Regions from separate parts of the Rhizobium etli CFN 42 genome, predicted to be linked through region 1. Evidence: predicted binding sites of a transcription regulator. Region 1 holds the regulator's gene; each other region holds the start of a gene.

Region 1 (5,476 bases):
ACATGCCCGCGCGGAATGTGCCGATTTGCGACGGGAAATGAAGAGATGGTGTCTGCCGGGACAATCGGCATGGCGAAAACGGGACGAGTGGAATGGCAAGCGCGAGAAAAATCATCATCGACACGGATCCGGGCCAGGACGACGCGGCCGCCATCATGCTGGCTTTCGGCAGCCCCGATGAGCTCGAGGTGCTCGGCATTACGACGGTCGCCGGCAACGTGCCGCTGTCATTCACCAGCCGCAACGCGCGCATAGTCTGCGAGCTCTGCGGCCGCACGGATGTGAAGGTTTTTGCCGGCGCCGAGGGACCGATCGCCCGCAAACTGGTGACAGCAGAACATGTGCACGGCAAGACCGGCCTCGACGGCCCTGTTCTCAACGAGCCGACCATGGCGCTGCAACCTGGCCATTCCGTCGATTTCATCATCGAGACGCTGCGCCGCGAGCCGGAGGGCACCGTGACGCTCTGCACGCTCGGGCCGCTCACCAATATCGGCATGGCCTTCCAGAAGGCGCCCGACATCGTTGCCCGCATTCGCGAGCTGGTCATGATGGGCGGCGGCTTCTTCGAGGGCGGCAATATTACGCCGGCCGCCGAGTTCAACATTTATGTCGATCCGGAAGCGGCCGACATCGTCTTCCGCTCGGGTGTGCCGATCGTGATGATGCCGCTTGACGTGACGCACCAGTTGCTGACCCGCAAGGACCGGGTGAAACGCATGGCCGAGATCCGCACGGCGCCGGCAAAGGCGATAGTCGAGATGCTGGAATTCTTTGAACGCTTCGATATCGAGAAATACGGCTCCGACGGCGGGCCGCTGCACGACCCGACCGTGATCGCTTATCTCTTGAAGCCGGCACTTTTCCAGGGCCGGGACTGCAATGTCGAGATCGAGGTCCGGTCGGAACTCACCGTCGGCATGACCGTGGTCGACTGGTGGCATGTGACCGATCGCAAGCGCAATGCGAAAGTGATGCGCCACGTCGATGCGGACGGCTTCTTCGATCTTTTGATCGAACGCTTCGCCCGCATCTGAGTTTTTCTTTCCTTCTCCGATACGGAGAGGGAAAACGACGTCAGGCGTCCTTCTCGTCGAAGACGGAATTGATTTCGGCCTCGACCGGCTTCGGGCCGCCCTTGGCGACACCGACCATGGCCGGGCGCAGCACGCGCTCGCCGATGGTGAAGCCTGCCTGCACGACCTGGACGACCGTGTTGTTCGGCACTTCGGAGTTCGGCACCTCGAACATCGCCTGATGGAAATTCGGATCGAATTTCTGGCCGACCGGCTCGAGTTTGCGAACGCCGTGTCGCTCCAGCGCCGACAGCATCGAGCGCTCGGTCATCTCCACACCCTCGATCAGCGTGGTGAGGCCGGCATCGGCCGTGGCCTTGGCCTCCGGAGAGATGGCGTCCAGCGCCCGGCGCAGATTGTCCGAGACGGCGAGCATGTCGCGGGCGAAACCGGCGACGGAATAGGATTTTGCATCCTTCACCTCGCGCTCGGTGCGACGGCGCAGATTATCCATCTCGGCGGCAAGGCGCAGATAGCGGTCGCGCAGCTCGGCATTCTCGGCCTTCAGAAGCTCGAGCGGATCCGGCTGCTTTGCCTCCTCCTGCACGGAATTATCAATCTCGACGTTGGCGGCGGCGTCTGCTGCGGCATCGGCCGCAGTTGCGTCAGGTCCGTTTTTCGTCGTTTCATCGGTCATGACGGTCTCCGGTTGGTGTCTTCAGATGCGCCCGATATCGAGGTTTGACCGAAAAAAATCAAGTCTGCGTGACGAAGAAGAGAAGATTCCGCATTATCGACGGCGACAACCTCAAAGCGGATTGCGCGAGAGGCGGGAGACGAGCTGCGCAGTGTAATCCACCATCGGCACGATGCGGGAATAATTGAGCCGCGTCGGACCGATGACGCCGACGGCGCCGACGATCCGGTCATCATCGTCGCGATAGGGCGCGACGATGAGCGATGAGCCGGAGAGCGAGAAGAGCTTGTTTTCCGAACCGATGAAGATGCGCACGCCCGAACCGGTTTCAGCCAGATTGAGGATCTCGATCAGGCTGTCCTTCTTTTCGAGATCGTCAAACAGCATGCGCAACCGGTCGAGATCCTCGGCGCCGGCGAGGCCTTCGAGCAGGTTGGCGCGGCCGCGAATGATCAGCTGGGCGGGCTTCCCCTCGTCCGGGCTGCCGGCCCAGACGGCGATGCCGCGCTCGACGAGATCGCGCGACAGCGCATCGAGCTCGTGGCGGACATCATCCTTTAGACGGCTCAATTGTTTGCGCAGTTCCGGCAGGGTCTGGCCGGACATGTGCGCGTTGAGGAAATTCGCCGCCTCCGTCAGCTGTGAGGAGGTGACGCCGGCCGGCAGTTCGATGATACGGTTTTCCACCTGGTCGTGATCGCCGACGAGCACGGCGAGCGCCTTTGTCGGCTCCAGCCGGATGAACTCGACATGCTTCAGCACCGGATCGCTTTTCGAGGTGATGACGAGGCCGGCGCCGCGCGAAATGCCCGACAGCATGCGGCTGGCCTCGTTCATCATCGATTCCACCGGGTTGCCGCCGCTTTCGGCCCGCACCTGGCGGTCGATATTGGCGCGGTCCTCGGCGGAGAGATCGCCGATCTGCATGAAGGCATCGACGAAGAAGCGCAGGCCGATCTGGGTCGGCAGCCGGCCGGCGCTGACATGCGGGGAGTAAATGAGGCCGAGTTCTTCGAGATCGCTCATGACGTTGCGCACCGAGGCCGGCGAGAGCGACATCGGCAAAAGGCGCGACAGATTGCGCGAGCCGAGCGGCTCGCCGCTTTCGAGATAACCTTCGACGATGCGGCGGAAAATTTCCCTGGAGCGCTCGTCCAGTGCAGCAACGGCATCCGAAACCGACGTCGACCTGATGCCCATGAACCTTTTCGAACCCACGCTGATGATGCTTTCGAAAATATAGTCAAACTCGCACCCGTGGCAAAAGGGAATTTGCAAATAGGCGCCGCCAATCGTAGAAGCGGTCAACAACTCCAGGAGAATAAGAATGCGGCCTTCAGGCAGAAAAACCGACCAGATGCGCAAGGTCTCGTTCGAGCGCAATTTTTCCAAGCATGCGGAAGGCTCCTGCCTGGTGAAATTCGGCGATACGCACGTGCTTTGCACCGCAAGCCTCGAGGAAAAGACGCCGCCGTGGCTGCGCAATACCGGCAAGGGCTGGGTGACGGCCGAATACGGCATGCTGCCGCGGGCGACCGGCGAGCGCATGAAGCGCGAGGCCGCCGCCGGCAAGCAGGGTGGCCGCACGCAGGAAATCCAACGGCTGATCGGCCGGTCGCTGCGCGCCGTCGTCGACCTGCAGGCGCTCGGCGAAAAGCAGATCACGCTCGATTGCGACGTCATCCAGGCCGATGGCGGCACACGGACGGCCTCGATCACCGGCGGCTGGATCGCGCTTTACGACTGTCTGAAATGGATGGAAAGCCGCAACATGATCAAGGTCGACCGGGTGCTCAAGGATCACGTCGCCGCTATCTCCTGCGGCGTCTTCGCCAACCAGGCGGTGATCGATCTCGACTACCTCGAGGATTCCTCAGCCGAGACCGATGCGAACTTCGTCATGACCGGCGCCGGCGGCATCGTCGAAATCCAGGGCACGGCCGAAGGCACGCCGTTCAGCGAAGAGGAATTCAGCTCGCTGATGCGACTTGCCAAGAACGGCATCGGCGAACTCGTCGCCCTGCAGAAACAGGCCATCGCGGGATGAACGCCATGCTGGAAGGCATGCTGGAAACGGCGCTCTATGCGCGCGATCTCGATCAGGCCGAGACGTTCTACGAGGGCGTTCTCGGGCTTGAAAAGATCACCCGCGCCGGCAACCGGCATGTCTTCTTCCGCTGTGGCCCCGGCGTTCTCCTCATCTTCAACCCAGAGGAAACGATAAAGCCGCCGCCACCCGACGCACTGCAGGTGCCGCCACACGGCACGACCGGGCAAGGCCATGCCTGTTTCCAGGTGTCCGGTCGCAATATCGATGCGATGGCCGAACAGTTGAAGGCGGCGGGTGTCGCGATCGAATCCGAGGTGCACTGGCCAAACGGCGGCCGCTCAATCTATTTCCGCGACCCTGCCGGCAACAGTCTGGAATGCGCGGAGGCAAAAATCTGGGGCATCGAACAGGATATCTGAATGCGCAAGCTCGAAACCAAAACCATCGTCGTCGCCAGCCACAATGCCGGCAAGATCCGCGAGATACAGGAATTGATCGGGCCGCTCGGCTTCACCGCCAAATCCGCGGCCGAACTGAATTTCGTGGAACCTGACGAAACCGGCACGAGCTTCGAGGAGAATGCGACGATCAAGGCGGTCGCCTCGGCCAATGCCGCCGGCATGCCGGCGCTTTCGGATGATTCCGGCCTGGTGGTCGACGCGCTCGGCGGCGATCCCGGCGTCTACACCGCCAACTGGGCGGAGAAGGCGGACGGCACGCGCGATTTCGACATGGCGATGGCCAAGGTGGAAAAGGCGCTGCAGGAAGCCGGCGCCACGACGCCGGAACAGCGCGGGGCGCGTTTCGTCAGCGTGCTCTGCCTTGCCTGGCCGGACGGGCATACCGAGCTTTTCCGCGGCGAGGTGGAAGGCCATGTCGTCTGGCCGCCGCGCGGCACCCAGGGCTTCGGCTATGATCCGGTTTTCCAGCCCGAGGGTTATGCCGTCACCTTCGGAGAAATGAGCGGCGAGGAGAAACACGGCTGGAATGTCGGCAAGCCGCAGGCGCTGTCGCACCGGGCCCGTGCCTTCAAACTTTTCGTCGAAACCTGCCTGGAGGCATAAGTCGGACGTGGGCCATTTCGACACGCCAAGCCTTTCGCGCGATGCGGCGCTCCTGCCCGATACCGGCGAGCCCGGCTTCGGCGTCTATGTGCATTGGCCCTTCTGCGCGGCGAAGTGTCCCTACTGCGACTTCAACAGTCATGTGCGCCATCAACCGGTGGATCAGGAGCGCTTTGCCGCCGCTTTTCTGAAGGAGATGGCGGCGGTCCGGGCGATGAGCGGACCGAAGACGGTGACGAGCATCTTCCTCGGCGGCGGCACGCCGTCGCTGATGAAGCCGGAAACGGTTTCTGCCATTCTCGATGGCATCGCACGGCATTGGCATGTGCCCGCCGGCATCGAAATCACCATGGAGGCCAACCCTTCGAGCGTCGAGGCCGAACGGTTTCGCGGCTACCGGGCGGCCGGCGTCAACCGGGTCTCGCTCGGCGTGCAGGCGCTGAACGATCGCGATTTGAAATTCCTCGGCCGGCTGCATGACGTCGCCGACGCGCTGAAGGCGATCCGGCTGGCGCGCGAGATCTTCCCGCGCATGTCCTTCGACCTCATCTATGCCCGGCCGGACCAGACGGTCGACGAATGGGAAAAGGAACTGAAGGAAGCGATCTCCTATGCGGTCGACCATCTGTCGCTCTATCAGCTGACCATC
Region 2 (5,476 bases), 490 kb from region 1:
TCAGGAAGGCGGGGCCGCCTTCGCGGTTGCGGCCGAAATGAAAATCGAAACCGGTGACGACTTCGGAGGCGCCGAGCCAGTCCTTCAGGATCGAATGAATGAAATCATCGGCGGAGCGCTGCGAGAATTCATAGTCGAAGGGATATTCGATGACGGCGTTGAATCCCAGCGTTTCCAGGATGCGGGCCTTGAGCGGCGCGGGTGTGAGGCGAAACACCGGCGTCTGCGGTCGGAAGACTGTGCGCGGATGCGGCTCGAAGGTCAGCACGAGAGCGGGAATGCTGCGCGCCCTTGCGATCTCAAGCGCTCGGTTCAGTACCGATCGATGGCCGCGATGCACACCGTCGAAATTGCCGATGGCGATCACCCCGCCTCTGAGATGGGCGGGCAAGGGATCTCGGGTTTCATTGCGGTGGAAGACGGTCATCGGCTGGCTTCTTTTCATGCAAGGCGCGGCATCCACCACTTCGGCGCCGCCTTTTCCCGTTCGAGATAGGCATTGAGGATCGCCTCGTCGGTCTCGCCGTTGAGGGTATATTCCTTGGCGTGGATGCCACCGCTGATGTAGAGGAGGTCGAGGCCGAAATTCAAGGCGCCACGCACATCGGTCGGCATGCCATCGCCGATCGCCAGCACGCGCTCGGTGGGGACATCGCCGCGAAGCTCTCGGGCAGCCGCCAGCGTCGCCTCGTAGATCGGCCTGTGCGGCTTGCCGGCGATGCGGGTCTTGCCGCCGAGCTGCTCGTAATAGGCGGCCATGGCGCCGGCGCAGGGGATGATGCGATGGCCGCGCTCGACGACGAGGTCGGGATTGGCGCAGATCATCGGCACGTCGCGTGCCTGGAAATCCAGAAGCATGTCGGTGTAGTCCTCGGGCTTCTCGGTTTCGTCGTCGAAAAAGCCGGTGCAGACGAGCGACTGCGCCTCGCCGGCCGGCCGGCGCTCAACGCCGATGCCTTCGAGGAGCGCCTTGTCGCGCTCGGGGCCGAGCAGGAAGACCGTCTTCGGTCCTTCGGAAATCAGCCCGCGGGTGACGTCGCCCGAGGTGACGATCCTGTCATAGGCGCCGTCGGGAACGCCGATATGGCGTAGTTGCTCCACCACCTGCCAGGAAAGGCGCGGCGAATTGGTGATCAGCACGACGGCAAGACCGCTCTCGCGCGCCGCCTGAAGGGCGGCAGCCGCCTTCGGAAACGGATCGACGCCGTTGTGAACGACGCCCCAGACATCGCAGAGCACCACATCGTAACGATCTGTTATCTGCGAGAACTTTTCTATCCGCTTGGCCATTCCGATTTCCCGATTGCTTCAGTCCCGGTGACATTGCAAAGGCGCAGGGCGATGGCAAGGCATTTTCTTCGCCGACGCCAATCCTGCACCGACATCAGGAGAGCGCGGATCGTCAAAGCGGGCGGCGGGATGGTTGGTCGATTTTCCGACAAATCTTCGCCCTCTTCACAATTCGGGCACAAAAATTCGTGACTGCTCTCATTGACTCCTTTCGGAGCCATCCCTAAATGCACGTCGCTAGCACTCACCGCAAGGGAGTGCTAACACTCATCCATGTGGGCCGCCCCGGCCCGCGAATGTCATTCGATCGAGGGATTAGACAATGGCAAGCACCAATTTCCGTCCGCTTCACGACCGCGTCGTCGTTCGTCGCGTCGAGTCCGAAGAGAAGACCAAGGGCGGGATCATCATTCCCGACACCGCTAAGGAAAAGCCGCAGGAAGGCGAAATCGTCGCCGTCGGTTCCGGCGCGCGTGACGAGTCCGGCAAGGTCGTCGCACTCGACGTCAAGGCTGGCGACCGCGTTCTGTTCGGCAAGTGGTCCGGCACCGAAGTCAAGATCAACGGCGAAGACCTTCTGATCATGAAGGAAGCCGACATCATGGGCATCATCGGCTGATTGCCGATCCGCTTTCCCGAAATGACTGACGGGCCTTTGCCCGAACAAATCGAATTCAGGAGTCACAAACATGGCAGCTAAAGAAATCAAGTTTGGCCGCACCGCGCGCGAAAAGATGCTGCGCGGCGTCGACATTCTCGCCGATGCAGTCAAGGTCACGCTCGGCCCGAAGGGTCGTAACGTCATCATCGACAAGTCCTTCGGCGCGCCGCGCATCACCAAGGACGGCGTTTCGGTCGCCAAGGAAATCGAACTCGAAGACAAGTTCGAAAACATGGGCGCCCAGATGGTCCGCGAAGTTGCTTCGAAGACCAACGACATCGCCGGCGACGGCACCACGACTGCAACCGTTCTTGCCCAGGCGATCGTTCGCGAAGGCGCCAAGGCCGTTGCCGCCGGCATGAACCCGATGGACCTGAAGCGCGGCATCGATCTCGCCGTCGCCGAAGTCGTCAAGGATCTCCAGGCCAAGGCCAAGAAGATCAACACCTCGGAAGAAGTCGCCCAGGTCGGCACGATCTCGGCAAACGGCGAGCGTCAGGTCGGTCTCGACATCGCTGAAGCCATGCAGAAGGTCGGCAACGAAGGCGTCATCACCGTTGAAGAAGCCAAGACCGCCGAGACCGAACTCGAAGTCGTCGAAGGCATGCAGTTCGACCGCGGCTACCTCAGCCCCTACTTCGTCACCAACCCGGAAAAGATGATCGCCGACCTCGAAGACGTCTTCATTCTCCTCCACGAGAAGAAGCTCTCGAACCTGCAGTCTATGCTCCCGGTTCTCGAAGCCGTCGTCCAGACCGGCAAGCCGCTCCTCATCATCGCTGAAGACGTCGAAGGCGAAGCGCTTGCAACGCTCGTCGTCAACAAGCTGCGCGGCGGCCTCAAGATCGCTGCCGTCAAGGCTCCTGGCTTCGGCGACCGCCGCAAGGCCATGCTTGAAGACATCGCCATCCTGACGGGCGGCACTGTCATCTCCGAAGACCTCGGCATCAAGCTCGAGAGCGTCACGCTCGACATGCTCGGCCGTGCCAAGAAGGTTTCGATCTCCAAGGAAAACACCACGATCGTCGACGGTTCGGGCGCCAAGTCCGACATCGAAGGCCGTGTTGCCCAGATCAAGGCCCAGATTGAAGAAACCACCTCCGACTACGACCGCGAGAAGCTGCAGGAACGCCTTGCCAAGCTCGCCGGCGGCGTTGCCGTCATCCGCGTCGGCGGCTCGACGGAAGTCGAAGTGAAGGAAAAGAAGGACCGCATCGACGACGCCCTCAACGCGACGCGCGCTGCCGTTCAGGAAGGCATCGTACCGGGCGGCGGCGTTGCCCTGCTCCGTTCTTCCGTCAAGATCTCGGCCAAGGGCGTCAACGACGACCAGGAAGCCGGCATCAACATCGTTCGCCGCGCTCTGCAGGCTCCGGCCCGCCAGATCGCTGAGAACGCTGGCGACGAAGCCTCGATCGTTGTCGGCAAGATCCTCGACAAGGATCAGGACAACTACGGCTACAACGCTCAGACCGGCGAATATGGCGACATGATCGGCATGGGCATCATCGACCCGGTCAAGGTCGTTCGCACCGCCCTGCAGGATGCCGCTTCCGTTGCATCGCTGCTGATCACCACCGAAGCCATGATCGCCGAGCTGCCGAAGAAGGACGCTCCGGCTATGCCGGGCGGCATGGGCGGCATGGGCGGTATGGACATGATGTGATAGGCCAAAGGCCTTTCACAGCATCGTCCATGAAACCGCCCATCATTTAAGATGGTTCAGCGCGTCAAGCGCGCTGAACTGGCGGTATGGACATGATGTGATAGGCGAAGCCTGCACTCCTTCCGGCATCCGGAACAGGAAGGGCGGCCCTCGGGTCGCCCTTTTTCTTTGCCGTCGGCTTCGCTCGAAATGATTCGATCCGTTGCGCTCGATTTTGTGCCGGGCATCGCATTTGTCGGCGGACCAAGCTTTCCCGAGGCTTGCGCCCCCGCTCGTTTTTCTCTGACGCAACATGCGGGAGATCGTCGTCTTGCGGCGGATGTATCTCGCGCCAAGTGGGATGAAACGGAGGAAAAGCGGCGAAAATTGAGCTCCCGGCCTCCATTCTCGCCATGCAGCGCGGGGATGCCGACATTTCCCAAACGGATCTCGATCCGAACACCCCTTAAAAAGCCGTTGCCGTTTGCGGAAAAGTTCCTATAAATCCGCACTGCAATTGAAGCGCGCCGGCGATGATTTCGCTGTCAGACGAGCGCGGAAGGCGATGCCAGAATAGTCGGTTTCGAAGGGCTCCTGTTCGGAGACCGGGGTGGCCGCGGCAATGATCGCCGGCATGGGCGCGGGCATTAGGCCCGCCGCCGCATAAGCCTGTTTCTTGTGTTTGCCGAGCATGTGGCGGAGGAGCCGCATGCGTACGAGGGAACGTCCGTGTTCAAGATTGCCAAAGCCAATGCAGCCGTACCATTCATGCCCGGCTCGATGAACGACAATAATCACCGCGAGATGCTGGCGCAGTTTTCCGTTTCCGAGAGCTGGACTGGAGATCTGTCGAGCGGCGTGCTCCGGCTCGGTAAATGGAGCGCGATGCTGCACGGCCTCTCGGCCGAAGAATGTGGGCTGCTGAACCTGATACGCTGCTACAACACCAAAGATCGCAGCCATGTGCTGGAACTGTTCGAGCAGGCGGCGACGCACTGCTCTTCCTTCTGCTTCTCGACGACGATCATCATGCCGAACGGCTTGCGCCAGCCACTCTTCTGCATGGGCGAGTCGAACGGGCTTGAGGAGAAATACAGCGGCAGCATGGCCGGCGTCTTCGTCTTTCCGCGCTTCAAGCTGGAAGGTGCAAGGCAGATCGCCAACCGGCAATAGTATAGGCAGCAGGGCGGGAAAACGCCTACTGCGCCGCCCATCGCCGTAGTTACTCCGGGAGCCCCTCGATCCTCCTTCACCCAACGCCCCTCACCCTAACCCTCTCCCCGTTTTGACGGGGAGAGGGGACGTGCCACCCGAGAGGCCTGTGGGGGACAGAGAGGTCGCGGCACATCCCCTTCTCCCCGCAGGCGGGGGTCCGAAGGACGGGTCGAGACCTGGCTCGACCCCGGTTGGGTTCCGGCAGGCGGATGAGGCAGGCGATCTCTCGCCGTCGGCTATTCCGGCTTGACCGGAATATTGAGCCCCCTGGCGCTGGCCGGACGGGTGATGCAGCGCTCCAGCCAATCGGAGACGGCGGGGAATTTCGCATATTCGAGAATCTCACGGCCGCCATAGAAGATGTCGGCGCCGCGAACCCAGGTGAAAGTGGTGATGTCGGCGATCGTATATTGATCGCCCATGATCCATTGACGACCCTTCAGGCGGCCTTCGAGCACGCCGAGCAGCCGTTTGGATTCGTCGCGGTAGCGCTCCACCGGATAGGAATTGTTGGCAACCTTGTCGGCGGCGGATTTGTAGAAATGGCCGAACTGACCGAGCATCGGGCCGATGCCCGCCATCTGGAAAAACACCCATTGAATGCATTCATAGCGGCCGGCGGCATCGGCGGGGATGAGCCTCCCGATCTTTTCCGCGAGATAGAG
Region 3 (5,476 bases), 940 kb from region 1:
GGCTGGCGGACGGGCGAGGGCCGTCCTCGCCTGTCGGCCGCAAGCAGGGAGATGGCGATCTCCAGAGCTGCGGCCTGACAGCTGTTATATCTCGCCTTTGTTGAAATAGGCTTCCAGGCGATAGCCGTCCGGATCGATGACGAAGGCGGCGTAATAGAAGCGGCCGTAATCCGGGCGGATGCCCGGTTCGCCGTTATCCGTGCCGCCGGATGCGATCGCAGCCGCATAAAACGCGTCGACCGCGGCCTCGTTCGGGGCGACGAAGCAGAAATGCAGCCCGGATTGCATGTCGGCGACAACGGGATGCGCAACCTGCATCACCCAGAGGCCGACCTGCTCCGGACCGTAGCCGATCATGCCGTCGGAATTCGACAGGCGCTCATATCCGAGCGGCGCCAGCGCCGCGTCGTAGAAGCGGCGGGCTCTTTCGAGATCTTTGACACCGATGGAGATATGATCGAACATGGACCGAAAGCTCCCTGACTTCTCTTGGTCTCCGAAGGGCTGCTCATCCCCAAGATGGCAATATGCCAACATCTTTCAACCGCCGTCCTGAGTCAACGAAAGGACGTCATTCAAGGCTGGCGATCCGGTCCAGCGTCTTGTCGCAGAATTCGGCGCGCCGAAATTGCCGCTGTTCAGCGCAAGTCCTGCGACGCCGTCACGTGATTTGGGGAAGGGCGGAGCAGGGTTCGGATCCTAGCGCCATGGTTGAACCGGGGTGCCACGAGGGATCTGCGCGGCGTCCGACAGTCTGAGCCATTCCTTCCGGTATCCTATGTTGAGAAGATTGACGGACAGGATGTCTCTCCTGCCCTGCGAGCGGCTCGCGCCGATCACGGCCTGGGCCGTGTGCGCTGGAACGTTCGCATGATAGACGGTCCACAAACGGGCGGGTTGGATCCGGCGATCGCATCCGATGTCCATGGAGTAGCGGCCGGCCGCCCCACCCTTGCTTTTGCCGCCAGTAAAGGCGTTCTGTCTTCCTTCGTCTTCATGGCTGTTCACGATGTCAACCTTCCATTATTCGGCCGTGGCCAAGCGTAGTCTCGATCAGTGTTGCGCCGCTGCCGGGCGATAGGTTTACCGGCTCCAGGCTGTCTTCCGTCGTCACCCGCTCGTGACGCTCGTCGTCGCTGCGGATGCGGTATTGCAGCAGATTGCCTCTCGGAGGCAGCGTTGCGGTAATGCGGTATACGTCGGGAAGCTTGGAGGGAACGACCAAGAACCCGTCCTTCAACCGGACGGTCTGTCCCACCCTGAAGATGTGTGTTGCTGCCTCGCGTCGGATCGAGAGTCCACTGCGTTGCGGGATGCCCGTTGCGGTCATAGTTGCTGGTGGTCCGTTTCGAGTGCCGTTTCAAGATCTGACGGTTGGATGGCCAGCATCTGCTGCGTCGAACTCTGCGCGCCGATCGCCGGTAGATGGATGAAGGCGCCGACCCGCATCCAGGCGAGCCTGGAAACGCCTTCGATCAATTCCTCATCGTAATCGATGCGGTATTCTCCGGCTGGCTGCGCCTTATCGAAACCCGGCAGGCGGAATGGAGATGAAAAACGGACGACGGTTTGTGTGGTGCGACTTGTCATAGCTGGCCTCCCCAGGAATACACCGATGCGTTTCCTGTAGCGTTGAGATTCGAACCGGACGAACGCGATGCTGCCGGTACATCCGCGGTCAGCGCCAGGTTCATCCGGATCGGAACAAGCGAATGCACGCCGGAACGACGTCACATATTCGCTATCGAGAATTCGGTGGTGTATGGCGGGTCGTAGGTCTCTGACACCGCGAAGCCAAGTTGGCCAAATCGACGAGGCCTATCGTTACACCTTGATTGACTTTAAATCAAGGTAAATTCGGATTTCTTGATGAAAAACACCGAATTAATTCTTTGCTGTGGCGAATAAAAATGGAGCGTGCTGGCGCATAATTTCTATTTTACAAAATATCAGGTTGGATTGATTTCAGGATTTTCTCAAAAAATCTCCTGCCATGAACAATATTTCTTGGCACTCCTATCAATCGAGTGCCACGGGTGCTATTTATGGATTGCAGCCGCCATACGCGCCGGCAGCAGAAAGACCTCAATGAAATTCCGTTCACTTCACGACCGCGTCGTTATTCGGCGTGCAGAAGGCGATGTCACATCCAAGGGCGGGATCATCATTCCAGACGCCGCCAAGGACAAGCCGCAGGAAGGCGAAGTGGTTGCAGTCGGCCCTGGCCTGCGTGACCAAAGCGGCAAGCTAGCCCCGCTCGATGTCAAGGTGGGTGATCTAATCCTGTTTGGAAAATGGTCGGGGACGGAGGTCACGATCGATGGCCAGACCCTCCTGATCATAAAGGAGGCCGACATCATGGGCATCGTGGAAAAGACCGAGGCGGCCGCCGACAAGGCCGCCTGACGGTCGGATTTCCGACCCTCATCTCAAGACCGAACTGGATAGAAATCATGTCTGCCAAGGAAATCAAATTCTCCACCGATGCGCGCGCTCATTTGCTGCGTGGCGTCGAATTACTCAACAATGCCGTCAAGGTAACGCTTGGTCCGAAGGGCCGCAACGTCGTCATCGACAAGGCCTATGGTGCGCCGCGCATTACCAAGGACGGCGTCACCGTCGCCAGGGAGATCGAGCTCGGCAACAAGTTCGAGAACATGGGCGCGCAAATGGTGCGCGAGGTGGCCTCGAAGACCAATGATCTTGCCGGCGACGGCACGACGACGGCGACGGTGCTCGCCGCCTCCATCTTTCGTGAGGGCGCAAAGCTCGTCGCGGCCGGCATGAATCCTATGGATCTCAGGCGCGGCATTGATCTCGGCGTTTCCGCCATCGTCAAGGAGATTCAGGCGCGGGCGAGGAAGGTCAAATCATCAGGCGAGATCGCGCAGGTCGGCGCCATTGCCGCCAATGGAGACGCCACCGTCGGCGAGATGATCGCCAAGGCGATGGAGAAGGTCGGCAATGAGGGCGTCATCACCGTCGAAGAGGCGCGGACCGCGGAGACCGAACTCGACGTCGTCGAGGGCATGCAATTCGACCGTGGGTATCTCTCGCCGTATTTCGTCACGAATGCCGAGAAGATGCGCGTGGAACTCGAGGATCCCTACATCCTCTTGCACGAGAAGAAGCTCGGAAGTCTGCAGGCGCTGCTGCCCATTCTGGAGGCCGTCGTGCAGACCGGCAAGCCGCTTCTGCTCATCTCGGAGGACGTCGAAGGCGAGGCGCTGGCGACTCTGGTTGTCAACAAGCTGCGCGGCGGCCTGAAGGTCGCGGCCGTCAAGGCGCCGGGCTTCGGCGACCGCCGTAAGGCCATGCTGGAAGACATTGCCGCGCTCACATCGGGCCAGATGATCTCCGAGGATCTCGGCATCAAGCTCGAGAACGTCACGCTCTATATGCTCGGCCGCGCCAAGCGCGTGCTGATCGAAAAGGACACCACCACGATCATCGACGGCACCGGCGAGAAAGCGGCTATTCAGGCGCGCATCCAGCAGATGAAGGCGCAGATCGAGGAGACCACTTCCGACTACGACAAGGAAAAGCTGCAGGAGCGCCTGGCGAAACTCGCCGGCGGCGTCGCGGTCATCCGTGTCGGCGGCGCCACCGAAACGGAGGTCAAGGAAAAGAAGGACCGCATCGAAGACGCGCTGAACGCCACCCGTGCGGCGGTCGAAGAGGGCATCGTGCCCGGCGGCGGCGTGGCGCTGTTGCGCGCGAAGTCGGCGCTGACGGGAATGGTTGGGGAGAACGCCGACGTGACGGCCGGCATCTCGATCGTGCTCAGGGCGCTCGAAGCCCCGATCCGGCAGATCGCCGAGAATGCCGGGTTCGAGGGCTCGATAATCGTTGGAAGACTCACCGGCCGCAATGATCACAATCAGGGCTTCGACGCACAGACCGAGACCTATGTCGATATGGTCGAAGCCGGCATCGTCGACCCTGCCAAGGTCGTGCGCACTGCTCTGCAGGACGCCGGCTCGATCGCGGCGCTGTTGATCACCGCCGAGGTGATGATCGCCGACATTCCAGCAAGAAATCCTGCCCCTGCGGTCGGAAATGGCGGCATGGGCGATATGGGATACTGAAAGCAGCCTGAACCGATCCGGCGTCGCCGGATGGCAAACCCGAAGTAAACAAGGAGAATTCCAATGTCCGTGCAGAGCAGCAGCAAGACATCAATCAGCCAGCGTTTCGACAGTTACCAGCCATCCAAGACGCTTCTCGTCTGGGCCTGCGTCGTCACGGCAATCGCCACGATGGTCATCGGGTTCAGCTGGGGAGGTTGGGTAACAGGTGGCACATCGAGCAAAGCGGCAGCAGCCGCCGGTGACATTGCACGCGGAGAACTGGCGTCCGCCATTTGCGTCGAGCGGTTTAATGCGGCGCCGGATGCCAACGCTAAACTGATGGAGTTCAAGGCGATGACCGAAGGCTACAAGCAGCGTCAGTTCATTGAAGCCGGTGGTTGGGCGACCATGCCTGGGCAGACTTCTGCCGACAGCCGAAGTGTTCAAGGCTGCACCACGGCGCTTGCCGTCGGGACCTGACCAATGATTCGTTTCGTGAAGAAGAGCGACCCGCAGCCGCCGGCAGAAGAAGCTGGCGGCGACGGCTTCAAGGAAATTCACGCGGCGGCCGACGGCAAAGCAACCAACGACCGCCCGCGTCGCCGGAAAGCGGCGCCGGAAGATGACGGCCGGCTGATCTGAGGTCGCCTTTGCGAGCAAGGATCTCTGGCGCGCATTGCTACTGCAGCTGCGGCTTTTTCAGGAAGCTGTTGCGGTCGGCGGATTTGATCCGCAGCCAGGCTTCCCGGCCGTTGCGCAGAATTCGGATCGGAATCTCGGCGCCGGCCGGGCCGCTGCTCCAGAGCTTGCGGTAGAAATCGGCCAGGCCATCGACCTCTTCGTCACGGATTTCCGAAATGATATCACCCTGACGCAGGCCGGCCTCGGCGGCCGGACCGCCTTCGGCCACGCTCATCACCACCACGCCACCACTGCTCTCGGCGGAGAATGCACCCAGCCAGGGCCGCGGCGGCTTGTTAACCTGGCCGCGGTTCAGGAGATCGTCCAGGATCGGCGGCAAGAGATCGATCGGAACGACCATGTTTATATCAGCGACCTCGCCGTCCTGGCTCATCTGCAGCCGAAGCGAACCGATGCCGAGAAGCTTGCCGTCCGCGCCAATCAGGGCCGCGCCGCCCCATGCGGGATGGGCAGGCGCAGTAAAAATCGCCTCGTCCAGCAGATATTCCCAATAACCGGCGAATTCCTGCCGGGCCACGATATTTGCTTGGACATATTCGCCGATGCCGTCGGCAAGCACGACGGGATCGCCGGGCTTGGCCGCGGCCGCATCGCCGAAATCCACCGCCGGAGCGTTCAGGACGCCAAGCGCCTGCAGCAGCCCGAAACCGCTCTCCTGGTCATAGGCAAGCGGATGGGCGGGAACAACGCGGCCGTCAAGGGTC

The links. Region 1 encodes HrcA, which represses chaperone genes, less so after heat shock. Its sites were predicted from a motif close to GTTAGCACTCNCNNNNNGNGAGTGCTAAC; they were not measured.
Region 2: groES (co-chaperone GroES) is a predicted target of HrcA. The motif match lies at 1,527-1,555, and genes of this name have one in related genera.
Region 3: RHE_RS06500 (co-chaperone GroES) is a predicted target of HrcA. The motif match lies at 2,007-2,035, and genes of this name have one in related genera.

What each region holds. Positions count from the first base shown of each region.
Region 1 is NC_007761.1:373,913-379,388, reverse strand. It holds gene RHE_RS01850 (nucleoside hydrolase) at 93-1,037, shown strand; gene grpE (nucleotide exchange factor GrpE) at 1,078-1,713, opposite strand; gene hrcA (heat-inducible transcriptional repressor HrcA) at 1,825-2,913, opposite strand; gene rph (ribonuclease PH) at 3,041-3,760, shown strand; gene RHE_RS01830 (VOC family protein) at 3,757-4,182, shown strand; gene rdgB (RdgB/HAM1 family non-canonical purine NTP pyrophosphatase) at 4,183-4,827, shown strand; gene hemW (radical SAM family heme chaperone HemW) at 4,835-5,476, shown strand, end outside.
Region 2 is NC_007761.1:864,902-870,377, reverse strand. It holds gene RHE_RS04185 (bifunctional riboflavin kinase/FAD synthetase) at 1-427, opposite strand, end outside; gene RHE_RS04180 (TIGR01459 family HAD-type hydrolase) at 442-1,290, opposite strand; gene groES (co-chaperone GroES) at 1,613-1,909, shown strand; gene groL (chaperonin GroEL) at 1,980-3,617, shown strand; gene RHE_RS04165 (hypothetical protein) at 4,095-4,289, opposite strand; gene RHE_RS04160 (hypothetical protein) at 4,326-4,769, shown strand; gene RHE_RS04155 (glutathione binding-like protein) at 5,048-5,476, opposite strand, start outside.
Region 3 is NC_007761.1:1,317,332-1,322,807, forward strand. It holds gene RHE_RS06480 (VOC family protein) at 85-465, opposite strand; gene RHE_RS06485 (hypothetical protein) at 700-1,008, opposite strand; gene RHE_RS06490 (hypothetical protein) at 1,013-1,330, opposite strand; gene RHE_RS06495 (hypothetical protein) at 1,327-1,590, opposite strand; gene RHE_RS06500 (co-chaperone GroES) at 2,089-2,406, shown strand; gene groL (chaperonin GroEL) at 2,454-4,088, shown strand; gene RHE_RS06510 (hypothetical protein) at 4,152-4,550, shown strand; gene RHE_RS33430 (hypothetical protein) at 4,554-4,712, shown strand; gene RHE_RS06515 (S1C family serine protease) at 4,750-5,476, opposite strand, start outside.